Regions from separate parts of the Streptomyces sp. NBC_00425 genome, predicted to be linked through region 2. Evidence: riboswitches for the same ligand, from Rfam matches in the RefSeq annotation. Region 2 holds a riboswitch; each other region holds the start of a gene.
The links. Region 2 has a riboswitch for cyclic di-AMP ahead of OHS82_RS24740 (LysM peptidoglycan-binding domain-containing protein). Riboswitches for the same ligand answer to the same signal wherever they lie in the genome.
Positions count from the first base shown of each region.

Region 1: linked by a shared signal. The riboswitch ahead of OHS82_RS08235 (M23 family metallopeptidase) and the one ahead of OHS82_RS24740 (LysM peptidoglycan-binding domain-containing protein) in region 2 are both predicted to bind cyclic di-AMP.
Region 3: linked by a shared signal. The riboswitch ahead of OHS82_RS18255 (transglycosylase SLT domain-containing protein) and the one ahead of OHS82_RS24740 (LysM peptidoglycan-binding domain-containing protein) in region 2 are both predicted to bind cyclic di-AMP.

Region 1 covers NZ_CP107928.1:2,001,404-2,011,229, forward strand. Annotated here, with positions in the region: gene OHS82_RS08215 (glutamate dehydrogenase) at 1-209, shown strand, start outside; partial or broken gene OHS82_RS43470 (TetR family transcriptional regulator) at 252-347, shown strand; gene OHS82_RS08220 (SIMPL domain-containing protein) at 366-1,145, opposite strand; gene OHS82_RS08225 (SGNH/GDSL hydrolase family protein) at 1,322-2,107, opposite strand; gene OHS82_RS08230 (DUF6250 domain-containing protein) at 2,234-2,938, opposite strand; gene OHS82_RS08235 (M23 family metallopeptidase) at 3,292-4,251, opposite strand; cyclic di-AMP (ydaO/yuaA leader) riboswitch at 4,256-4,413, opposite strand; gene OHS82_RS08240 (alpha-galactosidase) at 4,718-6,793, opposite strand; gene OHS82_RS08245 (tyrosine-protein phosphatase) at 7,019-7,816, shown strand; gene OHS82_RS08250 (DUF6126 family protein) at 7,827-7,949, opposite strand; gene OHS82_RS08255 (helix-turn-helix domain-containing protein) at 7,946-8,578, opposite strand; gene OHS82_RS08260 (aspartate aminotransferase family protein) at 8,668-9,826, opposite strand, start outside.
Region 2 covers NZ_CP107928.1:5,689,710-5,699,535, forward strand. Annotated here, with positions in the region: gene OHS82_RS24715 (glycoside hydrolase domain-containing protein) at 135-965, shown strand; gene OHS82_RS24720 (SurA N-terminal domain-containing protein) at 1,147-1,791, shown strand; gene OHS82_RS24725 (nucleoside triphosphate pyrophosphohydrolase) at 1,905-2,948, shown strand; gene OHS82_RS24730 (cytochrome P450 family protein) at 2,989-4,314, shown strand; gene OHS82_RS24735 (LysM peptidoglycan-binding domain-containing protein) at 4,533-5,576, shown strand; cyclic di-AMP (ydaO/yuaA leader) riboswitch at 5,782-5,965, shown strand; gene OHS82_RS24740 (LysM peptidoglycan-binding domain-containing protein) at 5,969-6,679, shown strand; gene eno (phosphopyruvate hydratase) at 7,119-8,414, shown strand; gene OHS82_RS24750 (FtsB family cell division protein) at 8,533-9,009, shown strand; gene OHS82_RS24755 (DUF501 domain-containing protein) at 9,040-9,579, shown strand; gene OHS82_RS24760 (Ppx/GppA phosphatase family protein) at 9,576-9,826, shown strand, end outside.
Region 3 covers NZ_CP107928.1:4,269,896-4,279,721, reverse strand. Annotated here, with positions in the region: gene OHS82_RS18260 (HAD family hydrolase) at 186-1,010, shown strand; gene OHS82_RS18255 (transglycosylase SLT domain-containing protein) at 1,123-1,605, opposite strand; cyclic di-AMP (ydaO/yuaA leader) riboswitch at 1,610-1,811, opposite strand; gene OHS82_RS18250 (polyprenyl synthetase family protein) at 2,577-3,587, shown strand; gene OHS82_RS18245 (LolA family protein) at 4,122-5,396, shown strand; partial or broken gene OHS82_RS18240 (ABC transporter permease) at 5,396-5,644, shown strand; gene OHS82_RS18235 (flavodoxin family protein) at 5,712-6,299, opposite strand; gene OHS82_RS18230 (amidase family protein) at 6,406-7,767, opposite strand; gene OHS82_RS18225 (DUF6668 family protein) at 7,799-8,317, opposite strand; gene OHS82_RS18220 (tetratricopeptide repeat protein) at 8,533-9,826, shown strand, end outside.

The DNA.
Region 1 (9,826 bases), 3.7 Mb from region 2:
CCAACGCCTGGTGGTGGTGGACGCTCTTCGGCGACGTCGGCGCGGACGCCCGGGAGGCCTTCGGCCACACCCGCCGCTCGATGCGCCTCCTGACGGAGCAGGTGCTGGCCCGCGCGGAGACCGACGGGACGACCCCGCGGGCCGCCGCGCACGCGCTCGCGAAGGAACGGCTGCGGGCCGTCACGGAGCGGTTCGGCGACCGCGCATGACGGCGTCGGTACAGCTCACAGCCCCTGCGTAGGGTGACGGGCGTGGTGACGGTCCGGTTGGGCGTGGCCGAGCGGCGGGAGGAAATGCTGCGGGCGGCCATCGAGCAGATCGAGGCGCGGGGCGTGGCGGCGGTCAGGTGCCCGCCCGGGCGGTGCTCAGTCCAGCGCGTAGACCGCCGTCACCGTCGCCGTCGCCCGGATCTCGCCGGGCGCCGCGGGTACGGCGGCCGTGCCGGCGCCGGGCGTGTCCCCGGCCGAGGGGACGGGTCGCGGCGTCGTGGACGCGTCCTCGCTGAGCGAGATCAGCCGGCCCAGGCCGCGGCCGCTGAGGCGGGCGTACTGCTCGGCCTTGGCCCGGGCGTCGGCGTGCGCGGCCTCCCGCGCACGGGCCTGCAGCGGGGCCGGGTCGGAGACGTCGAAGACCACGAAGCCGATGCGTGCCGCGTCGCCCGCGGCGTCCGTGACCGCCTGAAGGACCGCGCCGGTCCTCGACACCCGGCGCACCTTGACGGTGAAGGACTGGGCGGCCTGGTAGCCCGTCAGCCGGGAGGCGCCGCCCGTGTAGTCGTGGACGGGACGGAGGGAGACGCTCTCGGTGCGGACGTCCCGCTCGGCGACGCCCTCGGCGCGGACCGCGGCGAGCAGCGCGGCGGCCGCGCCGCTCTGCGCGTCCATCGCGGCCTGCGGGGTCTTGGCGGTGGCCTCGACGCCGACGCCGACGACCGCGAGGTCGGGCTCCGCGTTCGCGCTGCCCTCGCCGGTCACGGTCACGGTGGCGGCGGCGTCGTCGGCCGGTAGGGCACCGGCCCACACGGCGTCGGCTGCGATCGCGGGCCGGGCGGGCAGCGCCGCTGCCGTGGGGGCGGCGAGCGCCGGGCCGCCGAGGGTGAGCAGGGCGACGAGCGCCGAGGCGACGGACGTACGGGAAAGGGGCATACGGGACCGGTCCTCGAAGGTGTCGGCGCGGACGGTGCGGGTGCGGTCATCCCAGCACCGGCCCCGGGTCCCGCGCCGACGCCACTCCCGTGCGATCACCTCACTGGTGGAGCGGCCGGCCGTACGACGCCGACGGCCGGCCGCTCCCCCGCGAGCGAGTGGTGATCCGGGACCGGCTACGCGACGGCCGCGATGCGCATCCTGATGTCGTCAGGGGAGAGCGCGCCCTTGGCGATCACGTGGTCGCCGGAGGACTCACCGCGCAGCCGGCGCCCGATCCACGGCACCAGGTACTCGCGGGCCCAGTGCACGTCGTCGCGCCGTACGTCGAGGGCGCCGCGCGGCGGGAGCAGCGGCCAGGGCTGCTCCGGATCGGCCGGCACGTCGAGGCCGAGGACCTGCCCGGCGCGCAGGGCCACCCTCGTGTGCCCCTCCGGGGAGAGGTGGAGCCGGTCGCCGTCCCAGGCCCTGCGGTCCTGCACGGACTTCAGAGACCACAGGTCGAGCACGGGACAGCCGTACCGGTCGGCGACGGCGCGGACGTGCCCGTTGAAGGTGGCGATCTTGCCGCGCAGATGCTTGAGCACGGGAACGCCACGGGTGTCGAAGCCGGTGGTCACCATGACCGTGCCGGCTACGGCGGTCAGGGCCGAGATCGCGCGCTCGAAACGCTCGGCGACCTCGTCCGGGTCGGTGCCGGGACGGAGGATGTCGTTGCCGCCCGCGCAGAAGGAGACCAGATCCGGGGCGAGTTCCACCGCCCTGGCGAGCTGGTCCTCCATGATCTGGTCGAGCAGCTTTCCGCGGACCGCGAGGTTGGCGTAGGCGAAGTCGCCTTCGGGCCGCAGGTCCGCGAGAAGTACCGCGAACCGGTCGGCCCAGCCGACGAACGCCCCGTCGGGGCCGGGGTCGCCGACGCCTTCGGTGAAGCTGTCCCCCACCGCCACGTACGACCCGATCACTGATCTGTTGTCACTCTTCGAATCGTCTGCCACGGCAGATCATGATTCACCTTCGAATGTGACCTACGCGACCGTAGGCAGGGGTTGACGGTCGGTGAGAAAGGCCACTCCTAAAGAGTTTGCCAATCAGGGAATAAGGGACCACACGCGGAAGTCGTTGATGCGGAAGTGGCTCCAGGTGGTACGGAAGGCGAAGTGGCCGCTCATGTACGGCTCCGGGTCGGTGTGGTCGAAGACCAGCCGCCCGTTGTTCCACCAGCGCACGACCGAGCCGTCGGAGACGATCCGCACGTGGTGCGGCCGGTTCGCGACGAGCAGCGGTTCGGTGTAGTCGTACAGCAGCGGGCGCACGCCCGGCTCGCCGACGTAACGGCGCAGCCTGGTCGTGGTGTTGCCGTTGGCGCCGTAGCCGACGTAGTACGTCTTGAGGTGGTCGTACTCGGCGAGGGCGCCGCCGCGCGGGGTGGCGAAGAGATCGTCCGGGGAGCGGACGTCGACGGCGTTCCAGAAGTTGTTGAGGTCGGATACGCGGTCGTTGGGCCCGCCCGCGGAGACGGGCGTGGCGACGTACTCGAGGACGTACGGCCCGTCGAGCCGCTGCCTGAACCAGACGGTGGCGCCGGCCGGCACGTCGATCTCGAGGCTCCCGCAGGAGGCGGTGACCGTTCCGCCCTGTTCCCGCTCGACGGCCCACCGGCCGAGCCCGTGCCGGAAGTCGTCGTGGGCGAGGAGCCGAGGGCGCGGCGCGGCCCTCGCCGTCGCCGCGGGGGCGAGGGCGGTCAGGGCGGTGGAGGCGGCGAGTGCGCCGAATGCTCTGCGCGTCGTCGTCACGGGATGCGGCTCCTTCGGTCGGACCGGGGCGGCGGGCGGCCTGTCGCGAGCGGCGGAACCCGGGCCGACGCCTGGCCGGCGTCCGACCGGGTCCGGGGCCAACGCGCTGAAAGCGCTTGCCGTCTGACGGCACCACTGTGTCCGCCGCGGCTTCTCCTGTCGACGGTGCGACCGGACACGCCACAGGACCGCAATGAAGCGATCATGAATCACCGGGGTCCGCCCCGCACGCGAACCGGACACCCCGAGGGCCGGGCGGCGCACACCAACCGGACACGCCGAAGGCCGGGCCCCGGATCTGACGATCGGGGTCCGGCCTTCGGCTTGAGTGCCGGGCGGGTCCTCGGCGGAGGTCAGCCGACCGAGACGCCGTGGGAGCGGAGGTAGGCGAGCGGGTCGACGTCCGAGCCGTAGTCCGGCGTGGTGCGGATCTCGAAGTGCAGGTGCGGTCCGGTCACGTTGCCCGTGGCGCCGGAGAGCCCGACCTGCTGGCCCGCGCCGACGGTCTGGCCGGCCGAGACGGAGAGCTGGGACAGGTGGGCGTACTGGGCGTAGTAGCCGTCGTTCAGCTTGATGACGACCTGGTTGCCGTAGGCGCCGCCCCAGCCCGCGGAGACGACGGTGCCGGCGGCGACGGCCTTGAGCGGGGTGCCGGTCGGGACGACGAAGTCGACGCCGGTGTGGTAGCCGCTGGACCACATGCTGCCCGACTGGTGGTACGGCGTGCCGACGGTGGCGCCGGACACGGGCAGGGTGAAGCCGCCCGCGTTGCTCTCGGCGGCCTGGGTGACCGTCTTCGCGGAGGCCACGGAGGACGACGACTTCGACGCCCCCGAGGACTTCGAGGACTTCGAGGACTTCGGCGAAGAGTCCGCCGACGACGAGGAAGCGGTCGAACCGGACGACCTGGAGGCGCCGGCCGCCGCCCTCTTGCCGATCGACAGCTCGAGGCCGGGGTGGATCAGCGAGGGGTCGGCGCCGACGGCCTCGCGGTTGTCCTGGTACAGCTTCTTCCAGCCGCCGCTGACGTGCTGTTCGGTCGCGATCTTCGAGAGGTAGTCGCCGGACCGCACGGTGTAGGTCCGGGTGGCGGCGGTCTTCCGGGTCACCGGAGCGGCCTGCACGGCCTTCTGGGAAACCGTCTGCGCGACGGCCTGGGAAACGGCCTGGGGGGCCGACTCCCCCGTGGCCGCGTGGGCGCCGGAGGCGGCCATGAGCGGAAGCGCGAGCGCGGCCCCGCCGGTTCCGGCGGCGGCTATGGAACGGGTGAAACGCTGGGCCTTGGGACGGCGGTGCTTACCCTTCGCGGGCATGACGAATTCCTCTCCGGCGCCTGCGAGGTGAGCTGTCGGGTGCGGACTGGAGATGTCCGGCCACGTCGGGACGCGGCTTTACCCCGAGCCTGTTCCGGGACCGGAACAGGCGGTCGTGCCTGTGGGTCCCCCGCTCCTGCCGTGCACGGGTGAGTGTGCGGATTCCGGGCGGCGGCAGGATTAGGCGTCCGTCCGGATTGGTGTGGAACGTAAGCGACCAGGACGCACAGGGACAAGCAGAGGTTGCACTGACATGGCATTTCTCTTGATCCGCCGCGAGAATTACCGGTCACGCTCCGTGAATCAAATCGACCCTATCGGGTCAAGCACTCCGGAAAACCACACGAATTACGTGAACATGACGGGCGACGTACGGTCACGGATATGACGCTGCTCACGTGACGCTTCTCCAGCTTTCTTCATGACAGGGCGAGTTGGAACTAAGAATCCAATTCGGACAGAAACCTCAGATGCGACGCAGCCGGATAACCGACGCATCAAGGTCGCCCCGCAGTCCGGTGCGCAACCCGTGGTGCAGGAGCACGGCGCCTCGGTGGATTTCACCTGTTTCACGGCATTCGTACGACGCCGCCGGGTCGAGTCCGCGCAGCCGCAGCGCCGGAACGGGCTCGCCGAACCGCTGGGCCTGGAGCCAGGCGAGGACCACGGTCTCGTCCCCGAGCACGTACTGGACGGCGCTCAGGCCGCCCGCCGGGGGACGCAGCCGGTACAGGTCGCCCTGCTGCACGACATGCCGGACGTCCTTGTAGAGGTCCACCCACCGCCGCGCCTCGGCGAGCTCCTCCTCGCTCCACTCGGCGAGGTCACCGCCGACGCCGAGCACCCCGGCCATGGCGCTGACGAACCGGAAGCGCAGCGAGCTGACCCGCCCGTTGAGCTGCGTGTTGGGGCTGTCGGTGACCCACGCGGCCATGACCCGGGCGGGGTGGATCTGGCTGAAGCCGTGCTGGATGTCGAGCCGGTCCAGCGGGTCGGTGTTGTCGGACGTCCACACCTGGTCGGTGCGGCTCATGATCCCGAGGTCGATGCGCCCGCCGCCGCCCGAGCAGGACTCGAAGGCGACGCCCGGGTGGGCCGCCCGCAGCCGGTCCAGCAGGTTGTACAGGGCCCGTACGTGGTCGACCCACAGACGTTGCGGATAGGGGTCGTCGGGCCAGCCGGCGTCGGTGAAGCAGCGGTTGAAGTCCCACTTGACGTAGTCGATCGGCGCGCTGGAGAGGAGCCCGTCGAGCTGTTCCCAGAGGTACTCCTGGACGTCCTCGCGCGCGAGGTTCAGCATGAGCTGGTTGCGGAACTCCGTCCGCTTTCGTCCGGATTGGAACTGCACCCAGTCCGGGTGCGCCCGGTAGAGGTCGCTGTCCGGGTTGACCATCTCGGGCTCGACCCAGATGCCGAACTGCATGCCGAGGCCCCGCACGTGGTCGGCGAGGGGCTTCAGCCCGTTCGGGAAGCGGTCCGGGTTGGGCTGCCAGTCGCCGAGCCCGGCGTGGTCGCCGGTGCGGGCCCCGAACCAGCCGTCGTCCACCACGAAGAGCTCGACGCCGATCGCCGCGGCGCGCCGGGCGAGGGTCGCCTGCTGCTCCTCGGAGATGTCGAAGTAGGTCGCCTCCCAGGAGTTGAACAGCACCGGCCGGTCCTGATCGGCGTCCGGGACGACATGGGCCCGCTGATAGGCGTGCCAGGCGCGGCTCGCCCCGCCGAAGCCGGCGTCGCTCCACAGGCCGGCGAAGACCGGCGTGGTGAAGGACTCGCCGGCCGCGAGGCGCAGCAGACCCGAGTCGTCGTACCCGGCTCCGCCGGTGATCTGCACGCGCGCGTCGGGGAGCTGGGCGACGGCGATCCGCCAGGAGCCCGACCAGCCGAGGGCGCAGCCGTAGACCTCGCCGCGCTCCTCGGTGGCGTCGGTGTCCAGGGCGACCCAGGGCAGGTGCTGGTGCCCGGTGTGTCCGCGGCGGCTGCCGATGACCGTCTCGCCGTGGCCGAGCGGGGTGCGCGCGAGCCGCGACTCGGCGGCCCAGCGGCCGTGCAGCTGCGACAGCCGCCAGTCGTCCCGCTCGGGCAGGGTCCAGGTGGCCGAGTCCGCGCGGAGCAGTTCCAGCGGCTCCTCGCCCTCGTTGCGCAGGGTCGTCCAGCGCTCGACGACATCGCCGCGCATCCGGTAGTGCAGGGTGACGGCGAGCCCGGCGTCCCGGAAGCGCAGCCGCAGTTCGTCGCCGTCCCGCTCGTGCGTCTCGAAGGTCCACTCGGTGCCGCGCCGTTCGCCGGTGCGCACCGACAGGGCGGGCCGGACGAAGCGGGGGCCGCCCTCGACCGGATACTCCTCGCGGCCGTCGAGCGGGGACTCGAAGGACGCGCCGCGCTCCGACCAGGGAAGCGCGGCCAGGGCCTCGGCGTCGGCGAGCGAGATGCGCGGGCCCCAGTGCAGGTGCACCAGCTCGTCGGCCTCGGTGAGGTGGAGGGCATAACTGCCCGTGGGCCCGGAAAGGACCCAGGTGCGGCCGGCGTCGGCGATCTCGGGCATCAAAAACCCCCACTGATTCGAACAGGTGCGATCAAGCGTCAACATCATCGAACGCGGTCGGCCCCTCGGGCAACTTCCGGCGGACGATGCCCCACCTGGGCGGACGGTCCCGACCGGCCGGCCTGTGGACGCCGCGTTGCCCCGAGGGCCCGTGTCGTATGGTCGAGGAGGTCCTGTCGGCCACCACGAGCCGCGCCGACGCGGACCGACTGGGAGGGAGCCCCCGTGACGCAGCAGATCCCGTCGACCGAGCCCGAGCTGGCCGGCGTGCGCAACTTCCGGGACGTCGGGGGTCTGCCGACCGTCGACGGCCGGCGCGTGCGCCACGGCGTGCTGTTCCGCAGCGGCCACCTCGCGCACGCGACCGACGAGGACGCGGCGTTCCTCGCCGGCCTGGGCCTGCACACCGTCTTCGACTTCCGCAACGCCGCGGACCAGAAGTTGGAGGGCCCGGACGTCGAGCTGCCAGGCGTGCGCAACGTGAACCTGCCCCTGTCGGACCCGGCGGACGGCGCCGAGTTCTGGAAGATGGTGCGGGACGGCGAGATCGACCAGTTGCGCGGCATCCTCGGCGACGGCAAGGCGGCCGGCCGGATGATCGCCTCCTACCGCAGGATCGTCACGGAACGCACGGCGGAGCACTCACGGGTGCTGCACGCGCTCGCCGAGGACAGCGTGCCGGCGCTGATGCACTGCGCGGCCGGCAAGGACCGCGCGGGTCTGTCCGTCGCGGTGACGCTGCTCGCCGTGGGCGTGGAGCGCGAGGCGATCCTCGCCGACTACCTGGAGTCCAACGCCAAGCACCGCCGCTACAAGGTGCGCCGCAGCGCCACCTCCGCCGCGGCCTACTCCCCCGAGGTCATGGAGCTGCTCGGTCCGCTCTTCGACGCCCGGGCGGAGTACCTCGAGGCGGCCTTCGAGACCGTGGAGCAGACCTGGGGCGGCGTCGACGCGTACCTGGAACAGGGCCTCGGCCTCTCCCCCGAGACCCGCGCCCGGCTGCGCGAGCGGCTCGTGGACTGACGGCCCCGCCCTACTGCTTGGCGCCCACCTCGAACAGCAGCCAGAGGAACCCCGCGAAGAGGTGTCCGACGGCGATGTAGATGATCAGCCGGATCCAGAGGGTGCGGGGGAACTTCTCCTCGATGTCGCTCATGACGTCACTCCGGTCTCCGACGGGTTCGGGCCCAGGCACAGCGTGGCCGTGGGGCTCTGCAGCAAGGTGTGGACGAAGAGGAGCTCGACCCCGTCGGCGTCCTGTGCGGCGATCCGGTGCGGGGTGAGCGAGTCGAAGTGCGCGCTGTCACCGGGCCCGAGCAGGTCCGTGGCGTCCGCGAGGCGCAGCCGCAGCCGCCCGCGCAGCACGTGCAGCCATTCCTCGCCGGGGTGCACCCGCACGATGTCGCCCTGCGCCCCGTACGGGACGCGGACCCGCAGGGCCTGCATCGCCCGCCCGGACGCGCCGCTCTGCCAGTACGTCCAGCCGCCCGCGCGGGTCGGCTCCATGGTGGCGGCGCGCACGACGGCGTCCCGGGCGGCGGCCGTCTCGCCGAGCAGCTCCGAGACCGTCGTACCGTAGACGCGGGCGAGGGCGAGCAGCATCGGCAGCGAGGGCTGGCGCTGCCCGGTCTCCAGCCGGGAGAGATGGGCGGGCGACAGCCCGGCCGCCCGGGCGGCGGTCTCGAGGGTGAGGGCGGCCCGACGGCGCAGGTCGCGCAGTTGGGGGGCGACGGCGGAGAGCGCCTCGCTCTGTTCCGGCGAGGGCTCTGACTCGGTTGAGCTCATGCCTTCATTGGACGCCGATTTTGCCTCTGCGGCAAATTTCTTGCCTCAGAGGCAAAACGACGGTGACGCCTGCGGCGGCCCGTGCGGCGTCAGCGGTTGGCGACCGCCTGCTTGACCAGGGTCTTGCTGAAGTCCCACATCAGTCCGCCGCCGCTGTGCGCGTCGTCCATCACCGCGGTGAACGCGTCGACGAACCGGTCCACCTCCCGCTCCCCCACGATCAGCGGCGGGATCAGCTTGATCACCTCCAGATGGTCGCCGGAGACCTGGGTGAGGATCCGGTGGCGTTGCAGCAGCGGCACGACCACCATCTGCGCGAAGAGTCCCTTGCGGGCCGCCTGGAGCATCGTCCAGCGGCCGCGCAGTTTCAGCGATCTGGGCTTTCCGAACTCGATGCCGATCATCAGACCCCGGCCGCGGACGTCGGCCAGCAGCTCGTACTTCTCGACGAGTGCCGCCAGCCTGCTTCTGAGCAGGTCGCCGGTGGCCCGGGCGTTCGCCACGATCTGCTCGTTCTCCATGACGGACAGCACGGCGAGCCCGGCCGCCATGGCCTGCGCGTTGGAGCCGAAGCTCGCCGAGTGCACCAGCACCCGGTCCATGGAGGAGTAGACCTTCTTGAAGATCCAGTCCTTGCCGAGGGTGGCCCCGACCGGCACATAGCCCCCGGACAGCGCCTTGGCCACGCACACGAGGTCCGGCTCGACCCCCTCCTCGTGCTGGTAGGCGTAGAAGTCGCCGGTCCGCCCGAGGCCCGTCTGCACCTCGTCCGCGATGAGCAGCGCCTTGTGGCGGTGCAGCAGCTCCTGCGCGGCGCGCAGGTAGCCCGGCGGCGCCTCGTGCACGCCCTTGCCCTGGATCGGCTCGACGATCAGGGCGGCGACGTCGCCCTTCTTCACCTCGCGGGCCAGCGCGTCGAGATCGCCGAGGGGGATCGCCGTGTCGGGCAGCAGCGGGGAGAAGCCGTCCCGGAAGCCCGACTCGCCGTTCACCGACAGCGAGCCCGTGGTGAGCCCGTGGAAGGCGTGGTCGCAGTACAGGACCCTGGGCCGGCCGGTGGCGTACCGGGCGAACTTCAGCGCCGTCTCCACCGCTTCGGTGCCGCTGTTGCCGAAGAACGCCCGGTCCAGGTGAGGGCTGTGCGCGAGCAGCTTCTCGGCCAGCAGCCCGGGCAGCGGCTGGCAGTCGAAGCGGGTGAGGTCGGCGAGCCCCGCGTCGAGGACGTCGTGCAGCGCCTTGCGGACGACG
Region 2 (9,826 bases):
CGCCTCCGGCGTCAGGACGTCGAGTCGACGCCGTATCGTCGTTCCGGTCAAGGGGAGACATCCGTACGACGCGACCGCGACAGCGAGGCCGCCGTACGCAACAGATCACAGACGAACGATGGGGTGGGGATCGCATGGCCGAGCACCGGCAGTCCAGGAAGCGCAGATACATCACGTGGGGCGTGGCCGGCGCGGCCGTCCTCGCGGGGGCCGGGGCAGCGGCGCAGACCTCGATGGCGGCCACCGTCTGGCCCGCCCAGAAGACGTACACCGGCCGGGCCTTCGACGCCTGCACGGCGCCCTCGGCGGCCGCGATGAAGGCCTGGAAGGCCGACGGCTACTACGGCGGCGCCGCCGTCTACATCGGCGGCAAGAACCGCGGGTGCGCGCAGCCCAACCTGACCGCGTCCTGGGTGAAGTCGGTCAACACGCTCGGCTGGAAGCTCATCCCGCTCTACGTCGGCGCGCAGCCGCCGTGCCAGACCGGCTCCAGCCCCGAGAAGATCACCGCCTCCACGGCCACCTCCCTCGGCGCCACGGACGCGGCGGACGCCGTCGCCAAGGCCTCCGCGCTCGGCATGAAGACCGGCAGTCCGGTCTACCTCGACATGGAGGCGTACGACATCACGAACAAGTCGTGCAACGACGCCGTGCTGGCGTACGTCCGCTCCTTCAGCAAGACGCTGCGCGCCAAGACGTACCGGGCCGGCTACTACGGATTCAGCAGCTCCAGCGCCAAGGCGATCGCCACCGCGACGAACAAGACGGACCTGCCGGGCAACCTCTGGTACGCGCTGTGGGACAAGAAGGACACCACGACCACGGACTGGCCGTGGGGCGCCACCCAGTTCACCGGCCACAGCCGCGGCCACCAGTACCTGGTCAACAGCAAGGAGACCCGCGGCGGTTACACGATCACCGTGGACCGCGACTCCTGGGACGCCCCGGTCGCCCTGGTCGGCTGAGCGCGCCCCGGACCCGCGGGGTCGACCGCTCGCACCGACGAGCGGGCGGCGGGCGGGCGCGGCGGTGCCGGAAGTCCCGGTGAATCGTTGGTCGAATGGGTTGGCCGCAGCCGCGCCACTGCCTACCATCGATCACCGCAAGACCTTGTGCACCGCCGCACAATCTCCTCGGGAGGCTTCCTTGCACCGCCGTCGTCGCACCGCGCTCCTGCTGTCCGCCGCGATCGTGGCGGCCCCTCTCCTCACCGCCTGCGGCAACGACGCGCATCCGGGCGCGGCGGCCGTCGTGGGCGGTCAGCGGATCACCGTCGCGCAGCTGGAGAGCCGGGTGGACGAGGTGCGCTCGGCGCAGCGCGCGGCCGTCACCGACGACGCCCAGTACGCGCAGGTCGTCGGGCAGACCGGCGGGCTCGCCAGGGACACCCTGCACGGCATGGTCCTCGACCGGGTGCTGCACCGCGCCGCCGATGACGCGGGCATCACCGTCACCCCCCGCGAGGTCCAGGAGATGCGGACCGGCCTGGAACAGCAGGCGGGCGGCGCGAAGGGCCTGGAGACGGCGTGGCTGCAGCAGTACGGCATCCCGCCGCAGCGCCTCGACGAGAACCTCCGCCTGCAGCTGGAGGCCCAGAGACTCGCCGCCCAGCTCGGCACGACCACCAGCCAGCCCGCCTTCTGGAGCGCCCTGTCCAAGGCGTCCAAGGCTCTCGGCGTCGACCTCAACCCGCGCTACGGCGACTGGGACGCGCAGAAGGTGGCCCGCGTCGACGCGAAGACCCCGTGGGTGCGGGAGGTCACGGCGGCCGGGGTCAAGCAGACGACCTGACCAGGTGACCGAAGCGACCAGGTGACCGACGCGACCATGTGATCGTGTGACCGGCGGCCCTGTCCTGTGGACGACTCCTGGGGCCGCCGGCGGGCGTGGGTTACGTTCGGGGTGTGAACGCAATCAGCTCCGCAGATGCCGACGCCGCAGTCACCGCCCCGGGCCGCGTCGTCCTGCTCACCACCAGCCACCGCGTCGCCCCCGGCCTGCTGTCCTGGCCCGCCTGGCAGGCCCTGCGCGCGGCGGACCGGGTCCTGTGCGCGGACGGCGCGCACCCGCAGCTGCCCTATCTGCGGGACGCGGGCATAGCGGTCGAGGAGACGTCGCCCACCGCCGAGGAGCTGGTGGCCGCCTGCGCCGGCGGCCGCACCGCGGTGGTGGTGGCGACGGGCGAGGGCGAGCCGGCTCTCACGGACGGTCTGGCCCGGCTGGCGGGCTCCGGGCGGGTGGCGATGCCGGAGCTGGAACTCCTCCCCGCCTCCTACGACCTGCCGGGCGCCCGGCTGCTCGACCTCGTCCAGGTCATGGACCGCATCCGCGACGAGTGCCCGTGGTCCTCCCGGCAGACCCACCAGGGCCTGGCGAAGTACGCGATGGAGGAGGCGTACGAGCTGGTCGAGGCGATCGAGGACGGCGACCGCGACGAACTCCGCGAGGAACTGGGCGACGTCCTGCTCCAGGTGGTCTTCCACGCCCGCATCGCCGAAGAGGACGAGGAGTCCCCGTTCTCCGTCGACGACGTCGCGGGCACGATCGTCGCCAAGCTCGTCCACCGCCACCCCCATGTCTTCGGCGACGCCACCGCCACCACGCCGGAGGAGGTCAAGGAGCACTGGCTGCGCACGAAGGCGGTCGAGAAGCGCCGGGCGTCGGTGACCGACGGCGTTCCGCTCCACCAGCCCTCGCTGGCTCTCGTGGCGAAGCTGACCGCGCGGGCCCGGACGGCGGGGCTGGACGTGCCGCTGCCGGCCGCCGAGGGCATCGGGTACGAACTGCTCGCCCTCGCCGCCCGGGCCGAGTCGGAGGGCGTCGACCCGGAGGCGGCGCTGCGGGCGGCGGCCCGGTCCTACCGGGACGCGATCCGGGTCGCCGAAGGGCTCCACGACCGCCCGTCCCCGTCCGCGTCCCCTTCCGCGTCCCGGTCCTCGGGCGAGTGAGCGTGACCGTGCGCGTCGGCAGGCCCGCTACCGTCGGGTCGTGACCGACCCGAACCACCCGAACCACTCGTCCCGGCAGCCCCAGGCCGACGTCCCGCCCGCGCCCGCGCTCTTCACCTGGGAGTTCGCCACCGACCCCTACCCCGCCTACGCCTGGCTGCGGGAGCACGCCCCGGTGCACCGGACCGCGTTGCCGAGCGGGGTCGAGGCCTGGCTGGTCACCCGGTACGCCGACGCCAAGCAGGCCCTCGCCGACCCGCGGCTGTCCAAGAACCCCGCACATCATGACGAACCCGCCCACGCCCGGGGCAGGACCGGCATCCCCGGGGAGCGCAAGGCCGAGCTGATGACCCATCTGCTCAACATCGACCCGCCGGACCACACCCGCCTGCGGCGGCTCGTGAGCAAGGCCTTCACCCCGCGCCGCGTCGCCGAGTTCGCGCCGCGCGTGCAGGAGCTGACGGACCGGCTGATCGACCGGTTCGCCGCCGAGGGCCGGGCCGACCTCATCCACGACTTCGCCTTCCCCCTCCCCATCTACGCGATCTGCGACCTGCTGGGCGTCCCCGAGGAGGACCAGGACGACTTCCGCGACTGGGCCGGGATGATGATCCGGCACGGCGGTGGCCCCAGGGGCGGCGTCGCCCGGTCGGTGAAGAAGATGCGCGGCTACCTGCTGGAGCTCATCCACCGCAAGCGCGCCGGACTCCCCGCCGAACCCGTCCCGGGCGAGGACCTCATCTCGGGTCTGATCCGCGCCTCCGACCACGGCGAGCACCTCACGGAGAACGAGGCCGCCGCGATGGCCTTCATCCTGCTGTTCGCCGGCTTCGAGACGACCGTGAACCTCATCGGGAACGGCGTGTACGCCCTCCTGACCCATCCCGCACAGCGCGAGGCCCTGCAGCGGTCCCTGACCGTGGACGGCGGCGACCGCGCCCTGCTCGAGACGGGCGTCGAGGAGCTGCTCCGCTACGACGGTCCCGTCGAACTCGCCACCTGGCGGTTCGCGACCGAGCCGGTCGCCCTCGGCGGCCAGGACATCGCACCCGGCGATCCCGTCCTCGTCGTGCTGGCCGCCGCCGACCGCGACCCGGCCCGCTTCACCGACCCCGACACGCTCGACCTCTCCCGCCGTGACAACCAGCACCTCGGCTACGGCCACGGCATCCACTACTGTCTGGGCGCCCCGCTGGCCCGGCTGGAGGGCCAGACCGCGCTGGCCACCCTGCTCACCCGGCTTCCCGACCTCCGACTGGCGGTGGAACCGGCCGAGTTGAGGTGGCGCGGCGGCCTCATCATGCGCGGCCTGCGCACGCTGCCGGTCGAGTTCGCCCCGGCGTCCGCGCCTCGTTCCGGCGACTGAGGGCCGCGTCGGACAAGGGGCGGGCCTGACCGGACGTCAGCCGGATTGTGACCACGCGGCGGAGCAAAGGTGACCGATCCTCAAGTCTGTGATCTTCACGTGATCTGCGCGGCATTAACTTGTGACAAGTGATCGTCTGCCGATACGTTCACTCGTCAGCGCGACGCGTCAGCTCACTCGCCCGCGCCGGCACTGCTGTCCAGAGAAAGGCCCCTCGCATGCTCTCCGGGAACGGTCGTCACCGTCGCCCCCGCCAGGCCCCCGCGCTGCTCGTCGCGGCCGGGGTGACCGGCTCCGCCATCGCCATCCCGCTGCTCGCCGCCTCCGGCGCGAGCGCCGCGGACGGCACGGTGTGGGACAAGGTGGCGCAGTGCGAGACCGGGGGCTCGTGGAGTGCCGACGGCGACGGCGAGTCCGGCGGCCTCAGCCTCACCCAGCAGGACTGGAGCGCCTACGGCGGACTCGACTACGCGGCGAGCCCCGACCTGGCCAGCCGCAACCAGCAGATCGCCGTGGCGCAGAAGGTGCTCGCGGCCAAGGGCGTCGGCGCGTGGGGCACCTGCGGGCTGACCTCCGGGCTCACCAAGGAGAACGGCGCGCTGACCGTGGACACCGGCGTGGCGGGCGATTCGTCTGGATCGTCCGGCTCCTCGGGTTTGTCCGACCTGTCCAGAGGGCTGTCGGGCTCTTCGGGTTCGTCGGATTCCGGCAACGGCTCGACCGGTTCCGGCGGTTCGACCGGTTCGACCGGTTCAGCGGGATCGTCCGACTCGTCTGGCACATCCGACTCGTCGGGTGATGCGTCGAGTTCGCCCGCGGCGTCGCCTTCGTCGCCTTCGTCCCCGTCTGCCGTCGCGGGCGACTCCGGCGGTGCCGGCGGTCAGGGCGACCCGCAGGCGGCCGACGGTTCACCCACGGGGACCCCGGAAGCGGACGACTCGGACAAGTCGGGCCAGGATGTGGGTTCCTGGAACCTCGTCGACACCGGTTCCCTCGGCTCCGGCCGTCATCGCGGCGCCACGGCCGACGAGCCGGCGGCCGAGAGTGCCGACGGCGAAGCGGGCGGTGCGTCCACCGCCTCGGCGGGCCGGCATGCCGCGGCCGCCTATGTCGTCCAGGAGGGCGACTCCCTCGCCTCCATCGCCGACTCCCTTGGCCTCCACGGCGGATGGCGTGCCCTCTATGCCGAGAACAGGGACCTCATCGGCGCCGACCCGAGCGACATCGCCCCCGGTCAGACCCTCGACACAGGGGTCCAATAGGGCGCAAAGCCCAAGAAAAACAGCGGTAGTTCACGTCACGCTTCGCGCCGAATGTCCGATTTGGTGAAAGTGTGGGATGAGTCTCAGAAGCCCTGATCGTCTTTGAAATTCCGCGGATCGCGTGTCTACGGTCGTGACCGCTCGGCAACCCGAGCCCCGGCCGTCGCAACGCCGAATCCTGCCAGCGGCAGCCCGGGAACAGTCGTCGCGTCAAGCGCCGTAGGCAGGAGCGGGGGACCCAAGGTAAGCGCCGCACCGGGAAGTCGCCGGAGCGGCTTGGGGTGAAGTCACCCCTCCCACGGAGCGGAAGTCTCCGGCGGAGGAGTGACCGGGCAACTCACACGGCCCGAACCCGACAGCTCACCTCGCAGGCGTCGGTGAGGGGATCCACCATGCTGTTTTCCGGTAAGGGCAAGCACCGCCGTCCGTCCAAGGCCACCCGCGCCGCCGCTCTCGCCGGTGTCACCGGCGTCGCCATCGCCGCCCCGCTGATGGCGGCCGGCAACGCCTCCGCCGCCACCGCCTCCGAGTGGGACGCGGTCGCCCAGTGCGAGTCCGGCGGCGACTGGTCCATCAACACCGGCAACGGCTACTACGGCGGCCTGCAGTTCTCCTCCTCCACCTGGGCCGCGTACGGCGGCACGCAGTACGCCTCGCAGGCCAACCAGGCCTCCAAGGCCCAGCAGATAGCCATCGGCGAGAAGGTCCTCGCGGGCCAGGGCAAGGGCGCCTGGCCGGTCTGCGGCAAGGGCCTGTCCGGCGCCGCCTACAACGGCAGCAGCGCCGGCTCGTCGAACTCCGGCTCCTCGAACTCCGGCTCGTCGGACAGCGGCAGCAGCTCCCGCTCGACCGAGCAGAAGAGCAGCTCCCGCTCCACCGACCGTCCGGCGGCCGCCAAGAAGTCCAAGACGGTCACCACCCCGACCGGCAAGAAGGTCAAGAAGGGCGACGGCGAGTACAAGGTCGTCAAGGGCGACACCCTCAGCACCATCGCCGAGAAGCACAAGGTCAAGGGCGGCTGGCAGAAGCTGTTCCAGCTGAACAAGGACATCGTCCAGGACGCCGACCTCATCTACCCGGGTCAGCAGCTGCACCTGAAGTGACAGCCGGCTGCCGGCGAAGCCACAGCGCCCTCCTGGTGAAGGTGGGCGCCCTGAGGACCTCGTGAGGGCCACCCCCTCCCCACGGCCCCCCGTCCCGGTGCGTGTTCCCCCGTACGCACCGGGACGGGGTTTTCTCATGCGGCCTTCCGGCCGTCGCCCTTCCAGTCGTCGCCCTTTCGGCCGTCGCCCTTCCAGTCGTCGCCCTTCCAGCCGTCGCCCTTCCAGCCGTCGTCCGTCCGTCCGTCGGCCCTCCGGTTCGCGCGATGTCTCCCCGGCCTTTCCGGCCGCTTCTCCCCGCCGCTTTGTTCCGGGCAGGAACAATGTGTACGGTCAGTCCGTCCACGGGACGGTCGGTCGGTGGCCGACGCTCCGGAGACGGTTAGGCTCTAGGCGCAAGGCCACGCGCCGCGCACTTTCAGCGTCACATCCCATGAAGGAGATGCTCGTGCCGTCCATCGACGTCGTCGTAGCCCGGGAAATCCTGGACTCCCGAGGCAACCCCACGGTCGAGGTCGAGGTCGGCCTCGACGACGGCAGCACGGGTCGTGCCGCCGTCCCGTCCGGCGCCTCCACGGGCGCCTTCGAGGCCATCGAGCTGCGCGACGGTGACCCGAACCGCTACCAGGGCAAGGGCGTCGAGAAGGCCGTCCTCGCCGTCATCGAGCAGATCGGCCCGGAGCTCGTCGGTTACGACGCCACCGAGCAGCGCCTGATCGACCAGGCCATGTTCGACCTGGACGCCACGGACAACAAGGGCTCCCTCGGCGCCAACGCGATCCTCGGCGTCTCGCTCGCCGTGGCGCACGCCGCCTCCGAGGCCAGCGACCTGCCGCTGTTCCGCTACCTGGGCGGCCCGAACGCGCACCTGCTGCCCGTCCCGATGATGAACATCCTGAACGGCGGCTCGCACGCCGACTCCAACGTGGACATCCAGGAGTTCATGATCGCTCCGATCGGCGCGGAGTCCTTCTCCGAGGCGCTGCGCTGGGGCGCCGAGGTCTACCACACGCTCAAGAAGGTGCTGAAGACCAAGGGCCTGTCCACCGGCCTCGGCGACGAGGGCGGCTTCGCCCCGAACCTGGAGTCCAACCGGGCCGCGCTCGACCTCATCATCGAGGCCATCCAGCAGGCCGGTTACGTCCCCGGCGAGCAGATCGCGCTCGCGCTCGACGTCGCCGCGTCCGAGTTCTACAAGGACGGCAAGTACGAGTTCGAGGGCAAGTCCCGCTCGGCCGCCGAGATGACCGAGTACTACGAGGAGCTCGTCTCCGCGTACCCGCTCGTCTCCATCGAGGACCCGCTGTACGAGGACGACTGGGCCGGCTGGAAGGTCATCACCGACAAGCTGGGCGACAAGGTCCAGATCGTCGGCGACGACCTCTTCGTCACCAACCCGGAGCGCCTGGCCCGCGGCATCGAGGAGGGCTCCGCGAACGCCCTGCTCGTCAAGGTCAACCAGATCGGCTCGCTGACCGAGACCCTGGACGCCGTCGAGATGGCCCAGCGCAACGGCTTCAAGTGCATGATGTCCCACCGCTCCGGCGAGACCGAGGACGTCACCATCGCCGACCTCGCCGTCGCGGTGAACTGCGGTCAGATCAAGACCGGCGCCCCGGCCCGCTCGGACCGCGTCGCCAAGTACAACCAGCTGCTGCGCATCGAGGAGATCCTCGACGACGCCGCGGTGTACGCCGGCCGCTCCGCCTTCCCGCGGTTCCGCTCCGCGAACCACTGAGCGCAGCAACGGCTGACCCCACCCGGGGTAAGCCTTAGCCAGTCGCACGAACGTCCCCGTACTCGGTCCCGTACCGTGTGCGGGGACGTACGCACGTGGGAGACGGGAGGCGCAGCACATGGCCGTGAAGGACCGGGACCGTTTCTCCACCGCGACCAGGATCAAGCTGCTCGGCGAGCAGACCGCGGCCCGCGTCTACCGTTCGCAGACCAAGCGTCAGGCCCGCCGCTCCCGCCTCACCGGCCGAGCGGCCCTGCTGGCCCTCGTCCTGTGCACGCTGATCGTGGCCCTGGCCTATCCGATGCGCCAGTACGTCTCCCAGCGCGCCGAGATCGCCGACCTGGAGCGCGAGAAGCAGCAGGCCCGCGAGCGCGTGGAGCAGCTGCGCGACCTCAAGGCGCGCTGGCAGGACGACGCGTACGCGGAGCAGCAGATCCGGCTGCGGCTGCACTACGTGCTGCCGGGGGAGACCGGCTACATCGTGGTCGACCCGGACGTCGCCAGGCAGTCGCGTGCCGACCTCGGGGCGGCCGACCGACCCTGGTACTCCAATGTCTGGGACGGGGTCGACAAGTCCGACGCCTCCGACCACTGACCGACCGACTTCACCGATGGAAAGACAGGCATGCAGACGCCCCCGCCGACCACTTCGCGCACCGAGCCCACCGACGCGGACGTCGAGGCCTTCAAGCAGCAGCTCGGACGCCCGCCGCGCGGCCTGCGCGCGATCGCGCACCGCTGCCCGTGCGGTCAGCCGGACGTCGTCGAGACGGCCCCGCGCCTGCCCGACGGCACCCCCTTCCCGACGCTGTACTACCTGACGTGCCCGAAGGCCAACTCGGCGATCGGCACGCTGGAGGCGGACGGCGTGATGAAGGAGATGACGGAGCGGCTGCAGTCCGACCCCGAGCTCGCCGCCGCCTACCGGGCCGCGCACGAGGACTACGTCCGGCGGCGCGACGAGATCGAGGAGCTGAGGAACTTTCCCAGCGCGGGCGGCATGCCGGACCGAGTGAAGTGCCTGCACGTCCTGGTGGCCCACTCGCTGGCCGCGGGCCCGGGCGTGAACCCGCTCGGCGACGAGGCGCTGGAGATGCTCCCCGAGTGGTGGCGCAAGGGCGCCTGCGTGACTCTTCCCCAGCCGGTCGAGGGGGAGGCCCCGTGACGCGGGTCGCCGCCGTCGACTGCGGCACGAACTCCATCCGGCTGCTGGTCGCCGACGCGGACCCCGGGACCGGCGAACTCGTCGACCTGGACCGCCGGATGACGATCGTCCGGCTCGGCCAGGGCGTCGACCGCACCGGCCGGCTCGCGCCCGAGGCGCTGGAGCGGACGTTCGCCGCCTGCCGGGAGTACGCGGCCGCCATCAAGGAACTCGGCGCGCAGCGGCTGCGGTTCGTCGCCACGTCCGC
Region 3 (9,826 bases), 1.4 Mb from region 2:
AACCGGCGCGGGAGCCTTCGGCCGTCCGCTCCTCCCCGGCGATGCGTCAGAAAGCCGCTTCATTGAGCCAGTCCCGGGACGGGTCAAGGCCAGTCCCGCAAGGAGAGTTGGCAGAACAGGGCAGGACCTGGCCGTCGTTCGCCTCACGTCGAACCCGGGGGGTACGGCATCCGTATTCTCTGATCATGGCCGCACCTACCGCATATGCCGCGCGCACCGCGTACTCCCTGATCGCCACAGACCTGGACGGAACGCTGCTTCGCGGCGACGACACCTTCTCCGACCGGTCGCTCGACGCGCTCGCGCGGGTGGCCGCCGCCGGCGCACGCCACCTGGTGGTGACGGGACGGCCCGCGCCCCGCGTGCGGCCGCTGCTCGAGCGCCTGCACAGCAGGGGGCTCGCGGTGTGCGGACAGGGCGCGCAGCTGTACGACGCCGGCGCGGACCGGCTGCTGTGGTCGGTGACCCTGGACCGGGAGCTGGCGGAGACCGCGCTCGGCAAGATCGAAGCGGAGGTCGGGCAGCTGTACGCGGCGGTCGACCAGGACGGCGTCGACGGGCTGACGCTCATCGAGCCGGGTTACCGGATGCCCCACCCGACGCTGCCGGCGCTGCGGGTCGGCCGTCGCGACGACCTGTGGTGCGAGCCGATCAGCAAGGTGCTGCTGCGCCATCCCGCCCTGTCCGACGACGAGTTGGCGGCGACGGCCCGCTCGGTGGTGGGTTCGCTCGCCACGGTCACCATGTCGGGTCCTGGCACGGTGGAGCTGCAGCCCTGCGGGATCACCAAGGCGACGGGTCTGGCACTGGCCGCGGAACACCTCGGACTGCGGCCCGAGGACACCGTCGCCTTCGGGGACATGCCCAACGACATCCCGATGTTCGACTGGGCGGCGCGCGGCGTCGCGATGGCCAACGCCCACCCCGAACTCAAGGCGGTGGCCGACGAGGTGACGACGTCGAACGAGGACGACGGCGTCGCCGTCGTCCTCGAAAGACTGTTTCCGTGAGCCCGGTCGGCCGGTCGACCGACCGACCGGCTGCCAGCCAGCCAGCCAGCCAGCTAACCAGCCGACCGGCCGACCGCCGGGCTGCTGTCGGCTCGGGCGCGGCCCGGACCCGTCAGTAGGCGCCGAAGACGTTGTCGATCGAGCCGTAGCGCGCGGCCGCGTAGTTGCAGGCGGCGGTGATGTTCGCGACCGGGTCGTAGGAGTTCCAGGAGGTGCCCTCGACGTGGTAGGCGCGGAAGGTCGGGTCGATGACCTGCAACAGGCCCTTGGACGGGATGCCCGCGGCGGCGTTGGAGTCCCACAGGTTGATGGCGTAGGGGTTGCCCGAGGACTCGCGGATGACGTTGCGGTAGATGCCGTTGTACGTCCCCGGGATGCCGTGCTGCGACATGACCTGGAGGGAGGCACGGATCCAGCCGTCGAGGTTGTCGGAGTAGCCGAGGCTGCTCGCGGTGGCGACGGTCGGGGTGGTGGCCGCGGAGGCGGTGGTCGCGCCGATGAGCGGGAGCGCCAGTACGGCGACTCCGGTGCCGGCGATGGCGAGCTTGCGGGCGAGACGGGACGTGCGGGTGGAACGCTGAGCGGCAGCGGACATGACGAGTTTTCCTCTCCGTCGCCTGCGAGGTGAGCTGTCGGGTTCGGGCGGGAGCTGCCCGGTCGCGTCCTGACGGCCGCGACTTCACCCCAAGCCGTAACGGATTGCCCCAAAAGATCTGAATGTCCAGAACGTCAGGGCAATGTGCTGCGGCGACCTACCTGGTTCCCCCGCTCCTGCCATGCGTTTCTCGGTGGGTGTTACGGGCGGCGGCAGGATTAGGCGTCCGCCCGACAGGCCGGGAACGTATGCGAGAGCACATGTCCGGAACAAGTGCCGGATTCACAGATGACCCCTATTGACCTTGGTCTGTGCCGTATGGGGTACTTGATCCTTTGTGGGTGCAAACCATCAACTCGCTTGGCGCGTGCGGGGAATCGAGGGGCGGTCGGCACCGGTCGTCACAGGGGGGCCAGTGAGTCATGTCACGCCGGATCACAAGAGCGGCGAATCGGGCATTAGCCTCAACTCGCTTGATATGGCGCAGGGGAGAGGCGGGAGGCCCCGGTCGCACTTCCGGTCGCACTCTCTGTCGCGCCCCGGTCGTTCTTCTGGTCGCGTGCCCCGTCGTGTCGGGATCGTCTTCCGTGCGGCATGTCCATGTCGTCGCGACGGGGGGCCGGGTCGGGGCGGGGGCAGAGTCGGTCCCGGGGTGGGGTGGGGTGGGGTGGGGTCGCCGCGGGTCCGGGGCGGACCTCGGCCGGATGTCGGCCTCGGTGTGGAACATGATTCGGTACTTCGAGGCAACCCGATGAATATCTCTTCGTATGGGCTGATCAGAAACATCACGGACGTGATCGGATACGGTCTGGCCCGATGCGTGCACCTCGCGGGCGAGTGCATTCGCCCCCGGGGAACGTGGGGGCTATCGGTGATCGAAACGTGACCGGATACGCTGACTCGAGTGATGGCAGCGACCTATCGACAAACCGCGTAATCGCCAGTAGACACCAGCAGACAGGAGACCCCTCGTGACCGTCGTCGGGCCGTTCGGGCTGAGCGTGCGGGACCAGGCTCTGGAAGCCGATGTCCAGGCCGGATTGGCGGCTGTCGAGGAAGGCTTGCTCGAGGCCACCAAGAGTGAGGTTCCGTTCATCACGGAGGCCGCCCAGCACCTGGTGCGTGCGGGCGGGAAGCGGTTCCGTCCGCTGCTCGTGATGCTCGCGGCGCAGTTCGGGGACAGGCATGCGCCGGGCATCGTGCCGTCGGCCGTGGTGGTGGAGCTGACGCACCTGGCCACGCTGTACCACGACGACGTGATGGACGAGGCGACCGTGCGGCGCGGGGTCCCCAGCGCGAACGCCCGCTGGGGCAACTCGGTGGCCGTCCTCACCGGTGACTTCCTCTTCGCGCGCGCCTCGCACATCCTGGCCGATCTCGGTCCGGAGGCGGTGCGGGTGCAGGCGGAGGCGTTCGAGCGGCTGGTCACCGGCCAGATCCTGGAGACGGCGGGGCCCACGGACGGGCGGGACCCGGTCGAGCACTACCTCGACGTGCTCGGCGGCAAGACCGGTTCGCTGGTCGCGGTGGCCTGCCGGTTCGGCGCCATGATGTCGGGCGCCGACGAGACGGTCGTCGACGTGCTGACGCAGTACGGCGAGCGGCTCGGCGTCGCCTTCCAGCTGGCGGACGACGTGCTGGACATCGCGTCCGACTCGCACGAGTCCGGAAAGACGCCCGGCACCGATCTCCGCGAGGGCGTGCCCACCCTGCCCGTGCTGCGGCTGCGGGAACGGGCCGCGCGTCTGTCCCTGCCCGAGGACATCGCGCTGTGCGAGCTGCTCGACTCCGACCTGAGCGACGACGCCCGGCTCGCCGAGGCCATCGAGGCGCTCCGGGCCCACCCGGCGCTGGAGCAGGCCCGACGGGACACCGTGCGATACGCGAACGACGCGCGGGCCGCGCTGGCGCCGCTGCGTGAGTGCGACGCGAAGGCGGCGCTGATGGAGCTCTGCGACGCGGTCGTCCACCGGGCGGGCTGAACCCTCCCCACGAGTACCCCCCCTGACGCCCCCTGATCGCCGAGCCGCCGAGCCGTTCGGCTGCCGAGCCGCCGAGCCGTTCGGCTGCCGAGCCGCCGCACGCCTGGGCTGCCGACCCTCGTGGCCGTTCGGCGTCCGAGCCCGAGACCCCGCGAGCTCCCGAGCCCCCAGCCACTGAGCTCCCGAGCCCCCAGCGCCTGAGCTCCCGGGCCGTCTGGCCGGCGAGCCGTTGCCGTGGGCTGTCTGCCGCCGCTGCGAGCCGTCTGGCCGGCGGGTCCTGCCGTCAGCCGTTCCGTCCGCACCCGCGTCGAGCCGTCGCTACCCCTACGGGTCATCAGCCGTCCCGGCACTCCCGTGTCATACCGCAGGTGTACGCGGAGTTGAGCCCTCGGGTTGACGCTTCCGAGGAGTCGATTTGGTCAGATGGGAACCACGGAAAACACCACTCCTCACCGATTCGGGTGAGAATGGCGGCTCGGGGTGGGACGTTCAGCGTGATGACCAGCCGCCGCCGACGACGGAGGTAAGGGACACATGGCACCGAAGGCATCCGACGACACCATGACCGGCGGGGACGCCACCGGCGGGGAGGCCGACGACCTGCGCGTCGGACGGCGCAAGGCCGTGCGGTACGTCGTTCCGGTCACCGTGATCGGTGTCGCGGCCGCGACGATCGGACTGGTCCCGGCGCTCGCCGACTCCGGCGACCCCGACCTGCCGAAGATCACGGCACAGCAGCTCCTCGACAAGATCGCCGCTTCGGACGTGCAGCAGCTGTCCGGAACGGTGAAGATCACCACGGATCTCGGGCTGCCCGACCTCGGCGGCCTGGAGAGCGGCCTCCTCTCGGGGGCGGCCAAGGGCGGCGACGGCTCGGCCGCCGATCCGTCCGCCAAGCTCACCGAACTCGCCTCCGGCACGCACACGTTGCGCGTCGCCGCCGACGGCCCGGACCGGCAGAAGCTCTCGCTGCTGGAGAACGCCGCCGAATACAGCGTCATCCACAACGGCAAGAACGTGTGGGGTTACGACAGCGGGTCCAACGAGGTCTACCACTCCACGGTCGAGGAGAGCGCGGGGAAGAAGGCGGGGTCCCCCGTTCCCGCGACGCCCAAGGACCTCACCGAGGACGCCCTGAAGGCGGTCGACGACACGACGTCCGTGACCGTCGACGGCACGGTCCAGGTCGCCGGCCGCGACGCCTACAAGCTGCTCGTGAAGCCGAAGCAGTCCGGGTCCACGGTGGGTGCGATCAGCGTGGCGGTGGACGCGAAGACGGGCCTGCCGCTGAAGTTCACGCTGACCCCGGCGAGCGGCGGCGCCGCCGTCGTGGACGCCGGCTTCACCCAGGTCACCTTCGCCAAGCCCGCCGCCTCCACCTTCGACTTCACCGCCCCCAAGGGCGCGAAGGTCACCGAGGGCGACGAGGGAGGCAAGGGCGACGAGGCCGGCAAGGGCGACGAGGGAGGCAGGCCGACCCCCGGGCACGGCGGCTCCGACGACTTCGCCGAGGCCTTCGGCGGTCACGGCGGTCAGGGTGGTCCCGAGGGCCTCAACATCATCGGCGAGGGCTGGAGCTCGGTCGCCGTCTTCGACACCGGCGGTGAGGGTGCGCCCTCGGGCGCCGAGGCCGGCGGCGACCTCGGCGGGTTCCTCGGCTCCTTCGGCGACAAGGTGAGCGGCAAGTTCGGCTCCGGGACCGTCTTCTCCACCCGTCTGATCAACGCCCTGATGACGGACGACGGCAAGGTCTACGTCGGTGCGGTCACCAAGGACGCCCTGGTGAAGGCCGCCGACGCGGGGAAGTGAGCGGCATCGCGGCGATGGCGACGACGGTCGGCCTGCTGATCACGGTCCAGATCCTCGACCAGATTCCCCAGCTCGACGCCCTGCAGCCGTACTTCTTCTCGCACTACTGGCTGTCCTTCGCCGACCTCATGCGCGAGCCGGTCTACTGGGACGACCTGCAGAAGAACCTCGGCCTCCAGGCGCTGTACGCGGCGTTCTTCGGCTCGGCGGCCTGGGCGCGCTTCACGACGAAGGACGTCACCGCGTAGCGGGCGCGGGCCTCAGCGGGCCTCCTGCGCTGCCGTGGTGGTCCTTCAGCGCTCCCGTGGTGGTCCTTCAGCGGGTCTCGTACGGGAAGCGGGCGAGCGGGGTGTCCTGCGCGAAGAAGGTCTTCGCCCGCGCCAGCGCCTCCGTGTCGTTCAGGACGTCGCCGGGCTTGCTGCCGTTGCCGAGCAGCACCCCGCCGAAGCGCATCCCCAGGTAGGCGGCCGAGTTGCGGAGCGTGCCGACGAGCGGGTCGGCGACCGAGGGCTGTTCGTCCGCCAGCACGGTGACGCCCCACAGGGTGCGTCCGGCCAGCGTCTCCTCGAAGCCGAGGCCGGGGGTGCGCAGCCAGCCCGACCAGTGGTCGAGATAGCGCTTGGTCTGCGCGGAGACCGAGTACCAGTACAGGGGGGACGCGATCACGATGTCCGTCGCGGCGAGCGTGGCGTCGAGCAGCAGGGCGGCGCTGCCCTCGGTCGGGCGGACGTGGTCGATGTCGTGACGCTGGTCGGCGAAGTCGGGCAGGGGGTGCTCGACGAGGCTGATCCATGTCTGGTCCACATCGGACGGCAGCTGCTCTGCCGCCGCGCGGGCCAGCGACTCGGTGTTGCCGTCCGGGCGGCTGCTGCCCAGCACGAAAAGGACGTTGCGGCGCGTCATGTCTGATCCCCCAGTGATCGGTGTGTGGTGTGAGGCGCAGATGCAGGGCCGGCGCCAGGGCAACAGTATGCACCTGCATTAAATGTGTACGCAAGCATTTGGGATGTCAGCTCTCGGCGGCCCGGGCGACGGCCAGCAGCGTCGCTTCGCCGCCGTGGGCCGCGACCACCTGGAGCCCCAGCGGACAGCCGTCCGTGCCGATCCCCGCGGGGAGACTGATCGCCGGGTGACCGCTGAGGTTGAACGCCCAGGTGAGCGCAGTCGAATACCGGTCTCCCGGGCCCTCGTGACCGTGCGCGGGGTTCGGGGTGGTGGGCGTCAGCAGCAGGTCCGCCCGGGAGAAGAACGCGGCCAGCAGCCGGTCGTTCGCCGCGCGGACACGTTCGGCGGGGTCGCGGTCCGCGCCGGGCGTGCGCAGCGCCAGCCAGGCCGGAGCGGGGTCCTCCAGGTGCGGCGGGGTCCCGGAGGGCGGCAGCCGGACGAGTCCTGCCGCGGCGAGACGCATCGCGGCGGCCCGGGCGAGGGTGACCGGCTCGGGGTCGGGGTCGGCGAAGCCCAGATCGGGGGAGAACACGGCGACGGGCGGCTCGGGGTTCGCTCTTTCGGTCATTTCGGAAGCGGATTCCCGGGCAGCGATCCGCCAATACGCCGCGGCGTCCGCCGCGTACCGGACGATCACACCGGGCGCCGCCAGCCCCGAACGGTCCCCGGACCGCCCTCCCGCACACTCGCGCTCCTCCCGTTCCCCATTCCGTTCCCCTTCGAGCCCCTGCTCCCCCTCAGGCCCCTGCTCCCGCTCAGGCGCCCGTTCCGCACCCGGCTCGAGTTCCGCCCCCGGCTCCCGTTCCGCCCCCGGCTCCCGTTCCGCCCCCGGCTTCCGTTTCGACCCCCGTGTCCGCTCCCGGCCCTGGTCCCGCTGGCCGGGCGGTCGACGGGCGTTCGTGGTCTTCAGGCCGATCACCCCGCACCACGCGGCCGGGATGCGCACCGAGCCGGCGCCGTCGCCGCCGGTCGCGAGCGGGACGAGGCCGGCGGCGACCGCTGCCGCCGCGCCCGCCGAGGAGCCGCCGGGGGTGCGGTCGGCCCGCCAGGGATTGACCGTACGGCCGTGGGCGCCGAGTCCCCACGTCTGCCAGGGCGTCCCCGGGCCGGGCACGGCGGTGGCGCCCACCGGCACACAGCCGGCGGCGATCAGCGGGCCCGCCGTACGCAGCCCGTACCGCCTCTTCACGCCGATCGGCACACCGGCCAGCGGCAGCCGCTCACCCGCGGCGATCCGCGCGTCGACCGCACGCGCCGCCGCACGGGCCCGTTCCGCCCACACCTCGGCGAAGGCGCAGAGGGAGCCGTCGGCCCGGGCGATCCGGCCGAGCGCCTCGCCGACGACGTCCACCGCCGGAAAACGCCCCGTCCGCACGGCCTCGGCGAGCTCCACGGCCGAGGGCCACTCCCAGGATCCGGCCGTCATCCCGGTGCGTGCCCGTCCGGCCCGCGCCGGCTCAGCGGGCCCGTCCGGCCACCGCCCCGGTGAGACGGGACAGCGGCAGGGTCTCCCGCGGGGGGCCGCCGGCCAGGTCGCCGAGCCGCCAGTCCGCCACCCACGGCACGCGGTACACGTCGATGACCGATTCGATCGTCCGAACCCGCTGGGCGAGTGGCCGCGGCAGTCGCCCCGGCGCGTCGGCGACGAGGACCACCGCGTCCAGGTCGAGCCCCTGCGGGGCGTCCCCGCGCCGGAACGCCTCCAGCGCGCGGAGGGCGGACTCCAGCCCCGTCGCATGGGTGCGGGCGACCAGTAGGACGGACGGCGGATCGCCGGCGCCGGGCCACCCGCGCCCGCAGTCGTGGCCGCCGTAGACCGCCGCGAGCGTGGTGCTGCCGGCCCCGCCGTGCGTGGCGACCCAGGAGAAGCTCCGGGGCGTGGCGACGGAGGTGTGGGGCGGCGGCGCCGGATCCGGTGCGGGCACCGGTCCGCGGATCCAGATCTCCGGCCCGCGCTGACCGTCCGTCGTCCACATCCCCGTGTTCCTCCCGGTCGTCGCCGCTCCTTCGGGCCGCCCGGGTTCCGGCCCGTTCCCGGCGCGGTCCCGAGAGGGGGCGTGGGTTCCTGGAACGAGGCTGTGACGTCGTGGTGACGTGAGGACCGGGGGCGCTCGGAGAGACTCAACAGTACGTGTACATGTATGCGTACGTGGACGACCGGAGCGTGACGGCGCATCCGAGTGAGGAACCGATGTCTCGACTCAGCCGCGAGAAGAAGCGGGAACAGAAGCACGCCGACCGCCCGGTCGCCGTGGCACCGCTCGACGTCCACGTGCGCGGGGGCGCCGGCGGGGCGGCGACGATAGGCGGTGTGCCGGTCGCGGCGGCCGACGGCGAGGAGATCCAGCGCGCCGTCCTCGGCCACCTGCACCGCATCGCCCTCGCCACCGGCCACCCGGTCCTCGCCACCGTCCACGACGAACGCATCGGTTACGTCGTCCCTCTACGCGTGGACCCGGACGGCTCCAGCCACTTCGCGGCGGAGCCCCTGCGCACACCGGCCGCCCCGGCCGCGGCTCCGGCGGTCGTCACCCCGACTCCGGCGACCCGGACCCCGGCTCCGCCGGCCGCGGCTCCGGCTCCCGCTCTGACGGTCGTCGCTCCGCCGGTCGTGCCCGACGAATCCCCGGCGACGTCGCCGGGCGGAGCCTCAAGCTCGTCGGCGCCAAGCTCGTCGGCGCCAAGCTCGCCAGCTCGGAGCTCGCCGACCCCGGCTCCGGCGAGTTCCGCGCCGTTCGCGCCGTTCGCGCCGTTCGCGCCGGTTGCCCCTGCCGCGCCCGCCGTCGTCCAGGACGGGGACGGGGACGGACGGCCGTCCCAGCCCCGGCGGGACGGCGCCACGCACCTCCTGCGCCCGGTGTCCGAGCCGGTGCGGGACGCCACCCCCACGTTCCCCTTGCGCACGGTGCCCGAGACGGAGGCGAAGGCGGACGCGGGAGCAGAGGCACAGGCCGAAGCGGCGCGGACGCCAGGCTCGGACGCGGCACCCACGTACGTGCTCCGGACCCTGCCGGACTCGGGCCCCGAGCCGGAAGGCGCGACGAGTTCCGGGCCGGCCTCCGGGGAAGCCCCGGGTGCCCTTCCTGCCCCCGGCACGGTCGCCGCCCCGACCGGTGTGTTCGGCCCGCCCCCGGCCATGGACGAGCAGCCGGACCCGGAATCCGCCGCCCCGGCCCCGACCGCAACCCCGACCCGGACCCCGATGCCGCCCCCGGCGCCGAACCCGCCCTCGGTTCCGATCCCGCTGCCGCTTCCGGTCTCCACCGCCTCCTCCACCCTCACCTCGACCCCCGGCCCCACGCCGTTCGTCCCCGAGGAGCTCATCTCCGTCCCGGGCCTGGACCCCGACCCCAAACCCACCCCCGCCCGGGGCTTCGACGCGGTCGCGGAGGCGGTGCTCGGGGACGATCCCCGCACCCTTCAGGGCGCCGACGGAGCGCCCACGCTCCTCGCCGAGCCGATCGCGCGGATCAACGAGGCCGTAC